3 regions of the Arthrobacter sp. sptzw42 genome follow, and region 3 is predicted to be linked to each of the others. Evidence: riboswitches for the same ligand, from Rfam matches in the RefSeq annotation. Region 3 holds a riboswitch; each other region holds the start of a gene.

Region 1 (3,265 bases), on a different contig from region 3:
GACCTGCGCCGAGATGCCTTGCCGGACCGGTACTGGCGGCAGTTTGCGCAAGCCCTTGCGGCGGGCACGTTCACGGGATACGGCCAGGTTTTCGGCGGCAAGCAGCAGGTCCCCGGAGCCGGGAGCCGGATCCGCCGTGCGTGGGCGGGTGGCCGGAACATACCCGGGCACCCAGACCCCGGCCGCAATGAGCATGCTCCGGGCTTCGCCGAGAACCTGGTCCGGAGGCCCGTCCAGGAGCACCCCCGGGTCGGTCGAAGAACCGGGCTGCAGCACCACAATGCGGTCCACCAGGTCCTTCCAGACGGAGACGCGGTGCTCCACCACCACCAGGGTTGCCCCGGTTTTGTCGAGGCAGCGCCCGACGGCGTCGCGCACCTCCACCACCCCGGCGGGATCCAGGTTGGCTGTCGGCTCGTCGAGGAGAAGCAGCCCCGGCCGCATCGCAAGGATGCCGGCCAGGGCCAGCCGCTGTTTCTGGCCGCCTGACAGTGCAGACGTTGGATGGTCCAGCGGCAGGTGGGACAGCCCGACGTCGTCCAAAGCCTCGTGCACCCGGGTCCAGATACGGTCCCGGGGCACAGCAAGGTTCTCGGCACCGAAGGCCACGTCGTCCCCCACCCGTGACAGGACCACCTGTGTCTCCGGGTCCTGCTGCATCAACCCGGCACGGCCGCGCTGATCGCGGGGGGAGGCGCCGTCGACCAGCAGCGAACCCGACTCGTCGGAGTCGCCGGCCTCGCCGTCGTCGTTCGCATCCCCCAGCACCCCCGCCAACGCATGGAGGAGCGTGGACTTGCCGGCTCCGGACGGGCCAAGCAGGAGCACGCGCTCCCCTGGGCGGATGTCCAGGTCAAGGGCACGGACAGCAGGCCTGGAACGCCCGGCATGCCGCCAGCCCCAGCCGCGCGCGGTGACGGCAGCCGGGCGCGCCGCCACGGACGCGCCGTGGACGGAAGGCGCTGTCATCAGGAGAAAACCGGCTCCGTGGCTGCCTTCCGCGAGGCAAAGGAGCTCAGGACACCGGTCCTGGCCAGGCCGCGGGTGGCGATCCATGACAGCGCCCCGGCGATGACGGCACCGGAGATCGCGGTGAAGATAATGTACGCAAGCTTGTCGCCGCCCGAGTAGGCAATGTTCCAGCCCCAGGGAGCAAAGGAGTCATTGAGGCCGCAGAACAGCCCGGCAGCAGCACCGGCGAGGAGGGACACCGGCAGGTTGAACTTCCGGTACACGAAAATCGCGAAAATGATTTCCGCACCCAGGCCCTGGACGAAGCCGGAGAACAGCACCGAGGCACCGTACTGCGAACCCATCAGCAGTTCACCGGTGGCTGCCACGGTTTCGCAGAACAGGGCGGCGCCCGGTTTGCGGATGATCAGCATGCCCAGCACCGCCGGGATCATCCAGCCGCCGGCAATCAGTCCGGTAAGCGGCGGGTAAAGGGCGTTCATCGGCGCAGACACTGCTGCGGCACCCTGGGACCACGCCCAGAAAATGACGCCGCCTGCGATGGCGATCAACGCCGCCACCACGATGTCCACAACGCGCCAGGACCTGCTGGTGGTCTTCTTGATTGCTGTAGTTGCCATGCGATCCTCCTGAGGAACAGGAGGGGAAAGAACCGCAGCGGCAAACCACTGCGGAGCTTCGAGAACTCGACTCCCTTGCGCCGGTACTAACCGGATCAGGTTCGAGGGTCTGCGGCTGTCCGCACTCTCAGCGCCCACCTGCGGCTCCTGGCTTGGCCAGTGATGCCCGACGGCGGCGCTCCCCTGTCGTTGAATGATTCTGTGAGTAAATAATTGCCCTTGTGGGCGGGGTCCAGTTTACACCGGAGGAAGGGTAGATTGTGGGCCATGACCGCCAATTCACCGCATGTGACTGAGTTCGATCCGGATTCGGATGCCGTCCAGCCGGAGGGATCGCTGCAGGCCCTTATCGCCCGGATAGAGGGCGAAATCCGGGAGCTCCAGTTTCCAGGCTTTTCCATGGACGACGCACTGAACCTGGGGCTGCTGCTTGTGGAGTTGGGGAAGGAGGGCCAGTTCCCCATCGCGATAGACATCACCAAGGGTGAGCAGGTCCTGTTCCATGTCGCCCTGGCGGGGGCCACCCCGGACAACGAGCACTGGATCCGCGCCAAACAGAGAACGGCGGCCCGGTACGAGGTGCCCTCCCTGCTGGTGGGGCTGCGTGCCCGGACCCGCGGCGGACGGATCGAAGACCAGGGCTGGTTTGATCAGCGCCGGTATGCGGCACATGGCGGCTCCTTCCCGGTATATGTCGCCGGAGTGGGCGCGGTGGCTACGGTCACTGTTTCAGGGCTTCCCCAGGTGCAGGACCATGACCTGGTGGTACAGGCACTGCGAGAGGTCCTCAGCTCCATGCGAACGGACTGACGCGGGTTCCAGACCAGGGCGATGGACTCCCCTTGGATGCCGGGAGTACATTCGAGACGGGTGGCGGAAGTTCCAAACAGGAGGGGCGCCATGCTCGGTAATACAGCCGAAAACCAGGTGCGGGCAGCGGTGGACAAGGCCGAGGAAGAAATGATTTACATCGGCCCCGACCACCCCTACTATCCTTTGCTGGCTGAACTGGTATCCGCCGTCGGAAAGGCCTGGCAGCAGGGGTACGAGCACGGCCGCCGCGGCGGGCACCAGCCAAACCCCTACGTGTGGATCGTCCCGGAAGGGTGAGCCCGCCGGCTGCGCGGACGCTGCCGGCAGTGGCCCGCGGGCAGCAGCACCGGCAGGCGCACTTAGCTTTTATTAGTAACCATGCTTACTATGTTGTCTCCAGGCTTTTGAGGAGACAGGTCATGACAGTCAGCACCCGGGCCACCGGCGCGAGGACGGGCCTGCAGAAGGCTGCCTTCGTAACCGGCGCCCTCTTCCTGCTGGTGGGTGTCCTGGGGTTTGTCCCCGGGATCACCATCAACTACGACTCCCTGGGCATGGCCGGACACGGCTCCGGAGCCCTGCTGTTGAACCTCTTCCAGGTGTCGGTCCTTCACAATATCGTGCACCTTGCCTTCGGGGCGGCCGGACTGCTGCTGGCCCGGACCCACCAGAAGGCACGAAGCTTCCTGATCTACGGGGGCGTCGTGTACCTGGTTCTCTGGCTTTACGGCTTCCTGGTGGGGGACGAAACTCCCGCCAACTTTGTCCCACTCAACGGCGCCGACAACTGGCTCCACCTGGCCCTGGGTTTGACCATGATCATTCTCGCCATCCTGCTGGCCCCCCGGACCACTCCGCGG
Region 2 (3,265 bases), on a different contig from region 3:
GAGCGCTCGTCCGGGGATGGCATGGTGCGCAGGATGCCCACCTTCCCCGCCAGCATGAGCTGGGCCGCAGCCATTCCGGTCATGAGGGATATCTGTGCGTTCCAGTCCTCCACCGGAAGCTGGGGAGCGGCGGCAATCCGGTAGCCGCCGTCGGGAAGCTGGACGATCTCCTGTTCCGGCATGTTCAGGCTGGCGCCGCCGCGGGCCCGCTCCAGCTCCACGCGCTTGAGCCCCACCTCCCTAAGGAGCAGCAGCACCGGGGCCGCGGTGCCGGCGTCGAGCTCGGCCTGCACGCCCTTGTAGCTGAGCTTCGCGCGGCTGCGCATCCGGGCCCGCTTTACCGCTACGGACTGCACCCCGGCGGCGCTGTCCAGGCGGAAGTCCCAGACGAACGCGGAGCAGTCCTGGCCGGGGAGGAGGCTTCCGGCCTGTTCGCTGATGACCTCCGGATGCAAGGGGATCCGCCCGTCGGGGGCATAGAACGTCTGGCCGCGCCGGCGCGTTTCCGCGTCCAGGGGCCCGCCGGGGGCCACGAAGGCGGGCACATCCGCAATGGCATACAGCACGTGGTAGCCGTCGCCGTCCGGCTCGATGAACAGGGCCTGGTCCAGGTCCGTCGACGACGCCGGATCGATGGTGATGAATTCGATGCCGGTGAGGTCATGGCTGGGGAGCTGCAGGGACTCGACGGCCGCCTTTGCGTCAGCCACCGCGTCCTCCGGGTAGGCGCCCGGCAACTCCAGCTCGGTCCGCAGGGCGCTCAGGGCCGCCTCGAGCGCGTTGTTGTGCTCGTGGACGTTGGGAGCCAGCCGATGGTGTGACACGAAAATCAGCCTAGTCCGAATTCCGGCCATAATGCAGGCGCCGTGCCCGGATCGCCGCACTTGGCTGATCCCGCCGCGGACGCCGCCGCTCTGGCGCCCGAAGTCAGGGCTTCCGGGCGTCCAGCGCCGCGAGCAGCGCAGCGGCGGCCGCTGCCGGATCGGAAGCTTCCGTAATGGCGCGGACCACCACGATCCTGCGCGCGCCTGCAGCCACCACCTGCTCCACGTTGCCATGGTCAATGCCCCCAATCGCGAACCAGGGGAGGCCGTCGTCGGACTGCCCTTCCAGGCCGGCCGTCCGCGCAGCTTCTGCGGCGTACTTCACCAGGTCGAGCCCTACCGCGGCCCGTCCCGGTTTGGTGGGGGTGGCCCAAACCGGGCCTACACAGAAGTAACCCAAGCCCGCCGGAGCCGAGGCTGCAGCCAGGGCGGCGTCCACCTGCGCCGGGCTGTGGCTGGAGAGGCCAATGGCGGCATTGCCGTTGAGCAGGGTCCGCGCAGCCTCGAGGGGCAGGTCCTTTTGGCCGATATGGAACACCGGGGCACCGGACAATACGGCGATATCCGCCCTGTCATTGACGGCCCAAAGCCGGCCGTGCCGCTCTGCCGCTTCCTTGAGGACGGCCAGCAGTTCGAGCTCCTCGGATGCCTCGATGTTCTTGTCCCTGAGCTGGATGATGTCCACGCCACCGGAAAAAGCGGCATCAACGAAATCCCCGAAATCCCCGCGGTCCGTGCGCGCATCGGTGCAGAGATAAAGGCGGGCAGCGTGAAGGCCGTTGCTGATCTTCGCGCTGCCAAGGACGTCAGTGCCGGCGGCAGGGGTGTGGGACACATTCATGGAGGAAAGCCTAGTTCCTCTACACTGGCCTCGTACTGCGGGAGCCCGCGGCAGCTGTCACAAAGCGCCGGGCTGAGAGGGCGTCAGAGCCGACCGCTTGACCTGATCCGGTTAATGCCGGCGTAGGGAAGGAGACACATGGGCGCACCTTCAGGCGCCCGCCCGGACGCGCCGTCCGGGCGGGCGGACAACATCGTCCACGCCGACGTCGCCGTCATCGGCGGCGGAGTCATCGGCCACAGCATCGCGTGGGAGGCGCAGCGCTCCGGCCGCGCAGTGGTGGTCATCGACGACGCGCCGGGGTCGGGGGCGAGCTGGGCTGCCGCAGGAATGCTGGCTCCGGTGAGCGAGCTGCACTACCAGGAGGAGGACCTCCTGGAATTCATGCTGGAGGCCTCCGTACGCTGGCCGGCTTTCGCCGCCGGCCTCGCTGCAGCTTCAGGGACAGATCCGGGATACATTACGACGCCGACCCTCGCCGTGGGAGCCGACGCCGGGGACCGCCGCGCCCTGATGGACCTGCGCACAGTCCAGCAGGCGAACGGCCTCTCCGTTGAACCGCTCACCGTCCGGGCAGCGCGGCAGCGGGAGCCGCTGCTCAGTCCCGGGATTTCCTGTGCACTGGACACCCCGGCGGACCACCAGGTGGATCCGCGGCTGCTGGTGGCCTGCCTGCAGGCCGCCCTGGCCGGCGGGCGTGCGGGTAACGGAGGCGGGAGCAGGGGCCGCGTCGCAGGGCACGGCACCGCAGCAGCCGGCGCCGTCGACGGTTATGCAGTCCCTGCCCGCGCGGCCGGGCTGCTGTGGCAGAACGGAAGGGTCGCCGGGGTACGCCTGGCAGGCGGGGGTGCCGTGTTGGCCGCCGAAACGGTGGTGGCGAACGGGCTGCACGCGGCAGCGCTGGAAGCACTGCCCGGCAATCTGCATCTGCCGCTGCGGCCCGTCTACGGGGACATCCTGCGCCTTGCCGTTCCCAAGCATGTGCAACCCCTGGTCACGTCCACCGTCCGCGGGCTGGTGCACGGCGTCCCGGTCTACATCGTCCCGCGCCGGGACGGCACAGTGGTGGTCGGGGCAACCCAGCGCGAGGATGCCCCCTCGGCCGCTGATGCCGTTTCCGCCGGCGGCGTATACCAGCTGCTCCGGGACGCGCTGGTGCTGGTCCCCGCCGTCGCCGAACTTGAACTGCTGGAAGCCACCGCCCGGGCCCGCCCCGGAACGCCGGACAACGCACCGCTGCTCGGGCGGGTACCCGCGGCGTCCGGGCCGGCCGGCCGGGACGCCCGTTATGTCGCCGGGCTCATCATTGCCACCGGCTTCTTCCGCCACGGAATCCTGCTGGCTCCGGCGGCTGCCGCCGTCTGCCGGGACCTCCTGGACGGCGGGCCTGACCCGCGGTGGGCGGCCTTCAACCCTGGCCGTTTCTCCCGCTCCGGCTACCCGTCCACCAACCGCTTACGCCAAAAGGAAACAGCATGAACATCACCTTGAACGGAACCCGGCACCTTGTACCCGAGGGCGCCTCCATCAGCGCGCTCGTCAGCGAGGTCACCGGACGCCCCCTCGCTGCCACCGGCCAGGCCACCGACGGCCGGAAGCT
Region 3 (3,265 bases):
TTCTCTTGGCGGCCGCCTGCGCGGACAATCGCGTACACCACTTGGGAACTCACTTCTCTCGACGTTTATTACAAAATTTGCGTGCGGAACCGGCCAATAAAAGCCTGGTTTCTCGCTGTGCCTCAACGCCGTGGGGTCATAACCCAAGTGTTGGCGTAAGCACCGAAGATCCAGAATACGCTAATTTTGGCTTCGGCCGCAAATGAGGCTGGTTCCGGCGGGCTGGCTGTGATAAGTACCACTGCTGAATCCCGGCCTCGGGACCGTGCCCCACCATACTACCGGCAAGGCCGCAGCCACGGTGTCAGGCATGGAGGCGCGGCGCGTCGAAGAAGTCCACTTCCAGGCGGCAGGACTGTTTGAATGCCGTGATCATGGCGGCCCGCTCGGCAGCGGAGGCCCTGCGTCCCGCTTCATCCACTATGGCAACGGCCCTGCGGGTGGCGGCGGCGAAGTCTTCGTCGGCATAGGTGCGCAGCCACTCCGCGTAAGGGTGCGCGGAAGGTTCACCGGCGGCAACAAACTGGGCGTGGAGCGTGGCGCCTACCTCGGCGTACAGCCAGAAGCAGGGCAGGACTGCCGCCGCGAGGACCGCATAACTGCCCGACGCCGAGGCCGCCGTCAGGTGGTCAACGTAGGACTTGGTGACGGGGCCGAGCCGGGGCAGGACCGAGCGCGCGCCCAGCCAGGAGCGGTGAAGCTCCGACTCGACCTCCAGGCACTGCCCGGCCGAAGCAGCCCAAAACAGTTGCTCCGCCTCGGTGGGCGCAAGCGAACTCGCCCTTGCCAGAACTCGTGAATAGCCGTTGAGGTAGAGGGCGTCCTGCGCGAGGTAGTACTCAAACTGGTGCTCCTGAAGGCTGCCCGTGGCCAGGTCCCGGATGAAGCCGAGGGCATAGATATCCTCCAGGTCCGGCTGCGCCTCACCCCGCAGCTGCGCCGCGAAGCTGCCTTCCGCCGGCACCGGCTGCAGGTGGTGGAAATGATGCACCGGCCCGTTGCCTGTCCCCACCTCCAGGGTTCCCGAGGCCTTGAGCGCGCCGGCCAGCCACGGCTTGGCTTCCCGGAGTGACGCTTCCCAGTCCCCCAGCCGCGCCTGGGCGGTGGCCATTGCAGAGGACAACGAACAGCCCGTGCCGTGGCTGTTCCGCGTTGCAACCCGCTCCCCTGGCACCTCCACCACTTCATGGGACAGCAGGCCCAGGGTGTTGACCAGCGCGTCCGGGCACTCGTTGCCGTTCAGGTGGCCGCCCTTGACCAGTACGGTTGCGCCGCTGGCGGCTGCGAGGGCGCGGCCCTGGTCCAGCGCGCCGGCCCAGCTGTCCTGCAACTGCCCGCCCACAAGCATGGCGAGCTCCGCGAGGTTGGGGGTGATGAGGTGTGCCAGCGGCAGGAGTTCGCGCAGGGCCGTTTCGGCAGACTCGTGCAGGAGCCGGTCGCCGCTGGTGGCAACCATCACTGGGTCCAGGACCACGACGGTGGGCCGCACCTTCTGCAGCCACTGCGCCACCGCTCCAATGACGTCGGCGTTGCCGAGCATTCCGATTTTCACGGCGTCGATGGTGATGTCGTCGCTGATGGCGTCGAGTTGCTCTGCCAGGAATGCTGCAGGGGGCACGTGAAAGGACCTTACTCCGTGCGTGTTCTGGGCTGTGAGGGCAGTGATGGCTGCCATCCCGTACCCCCCGAGGGCCGCGATGCTTTTCAAATCCGCCTGGATACCGGCACCGCCGGAAGGATCCGAGCCGGCGATGGACAGGACCCTGGGTACCTGCCGGCCCGGCAATGCCGGCGCCGCAGTGGCGGGTCCAGGGGTGGCTGCGGGCATTACAAGAGTCGTAGACAAAGGACATCCCTTCGCCGGTGCTAACCGGACAGGTTCAACGGGTCTGAATCTCAGCCGGCTCTCTGCGCGGCACCCCGTGTCGGTTCCCCAGCCTAGCTTTTTTGCCCGCCCCAGGCTGAAGGTGACACATTGCGACCCGAAGCCGCACGCTGATGGCGCGCAGCTCCGCATCCCGCCCTGCGGGCCCTGCACGCAAAAGTCCCCGCCCAGTGGACAAATCCCCTGGAAATTCCTGGGGTTTTGTCCACTGAACGGGGACTTGTTGAAACGCGCCGGTACGTGCCCGTGAGCGCTCCGGCTAGAGCTCCGAGGCCGGTACGCCTACGCCCAGGATGATGGGCGCCTCTGCGGGCTTTGTTGACGCTTTTTCAAGGCCGGCACCGCCGTCACCGGCCGGCGCCGGAGCCTTTGCCTCGTGGGCATGCCCTGTGCTGGCTGCCGCCACGCTTTCGTGATGCTGCACGGAGGTTTCGTTGGCTGCTCCCTGGGCACGGCTGGCACTGCGGTTGCGCCGCGGGCGCCGTTGCCGGGACTGCTCCAGCGTGTGGTCCGTGTAGTCCTTCGCCGGTTCCCCGGCAGCGGCTGCAGCAGGCACGCGGGCCGGCTGGACCGGCTCCACGCGCTCCGCCGGTTTCTGCTCCGGTTCGGTCTGCTCAGGCTCCGCTTGTGCGGGCGCCGGCTGGCCCAGGTGGGCGAACGCTTCGGCAAGCCGGTCCAGGGTCAGTGCGGGCTTCTGCGGCTGCTCCTCAGCATGGTCAACGAACGGCAGCACCACCTTCTCGCCGCCGAAGGTCAGCACGGCGGCCGGGCGCGCATCGTCGTCGCGGTTTGTTTCCACTGCGGGAGCCGGGGCAGGGGCGGGCGCGGAATGGTCCGCGGCAGCCTGCCTGGCTGCGGCCACTTCGTCGTCGTGCAAGTGGGCTGCATGCGCGGCGGCGGCGATGTTGGCAAGGGCCAGCCGGGTGGCTTCCGCCTTCGCGTGCCGCTCAGCGTCAGAGGGGTCGGGCTGGACTGTGTGGACGGGCACGGCAGGCGCGGGGGCAACCTCGGGCTGCTGGCCGCCACGGCCCCGCCGCCGCTTCCGGTCCGGACGCACGCCGGCCTGGCTGCTGTCGATGCGCGGGGCGTCATTGCGGTGGCCTTCGCTGCGGGGTTCCGGCCGGCTGTCGGTCCGCTGGACGTGGTGTTCGGCGGCCACGATGTTGGCCCGCCGGTGCTCAACGGGGTCGTCATGGGTGACGACGCCGCGGCCGGCGCACGCTTCGCACTGCTCGCCGAAGACTTCCAGGAGTCCGGTGCCCATCCGCTTTCGCGTCATCTGCACCAGGCCAAGGGAGGTCACTTCGGCAACCTGGTGCTTGGTGCGGTCGCGTCCCAGGCATTCCACCATGCGGCGCAGAACGAGGTCGCGGTTGGATT

Evidence for each region. A riboswitch is a leader RNA that binds a small molecule or an ion and turns the genes downstream of it on or off. The one in region 3 is predicted to bind thiamine pyrophosphate.
Region 1: linked by a shared signal. The riboswitch ahead of AC5RT4_RS04225 (ECF transporter S component) and the one ahead of thiD (bifunctional hydroxymethylpyrimidine kinase/phosphomethylpyrimidine kinase) in region 3 are both predicted to bind thiamine pyrophosphate.
Region 2: linked by a shared signal. The riboswitch ahead of AC5RT4_RS08375 (FAD-dependent oxidoreductase) and the one ahead of thiD (bifunctional hydroxymethylpyrimidine kinase/phosphomethylpyrimidine kinase) in region 3 are both predicted to bind thiamine pyrophosphate.

Annotation. Positions count from the first base shown of each region.
Region 1 is NZ_JBNHEX010000003.1:35,072-38,336, reverse strand. Features, by position in the region: gene AC5RT4_RS04230 (ABC transporter ATP-binding protein) at 1-969, opposite strand, end outside; gene AC5RT4_RS04225 (ECF transporter S component) at 969-1,592, opposite strand; TPP riboswitch at 1,647-1,787, opposite strand; gene AC5RT4_RS04220 (heme-degrading domain-containing protein) at 1,860-2,402, shown strand; gene AC5RT4_RS04215 (hypothetical protein) at 2,493-2,702, shown strand; gene AC5RT4_RS04210 (DUF4383 domain-containing protein) at 2,825-3,265, shown strand, end outside.
Region 2 is NZ_JBNHEX010000005.1:134,517-137,781, reverse strand. Features, by position in the region: gene AC5RT4_RS08385 (RNB domain-containing ribonuclease) at 1-824, opposite strand, end outside; gene thiE (thiamine phosphate synthase) at 928-1,665, opposite strand; TPP riboswitch at 1,693-1,811, shown strand; gene AC5RT4_RS08375 (FAD-dependent oxidoreductase) at 1,804-3,144, shown strand; gene thiS (sulfur carrier protein ThiS) at 3,141-3,265, shown strand, end outside.
Region 3 is NZ_JBNHEX010000002.1:374,981-378,245, forward strand. Features, by position in the region: gene rplU (50S ribosomal protein L21) at 1-41, opposite strand, end outside; gene thiD (bifunctional hydroxymethylpyrimidine kinase/phosphomethylpyrimidine kinase) at 305-1,828, opposite strand; TPP riboswitch at 1,836-1,933, opposite strand; gene AC5RT4_RS03885 (Rne/Rng family ribonuclease) at 2,145-3,265, opposite strand, start outside.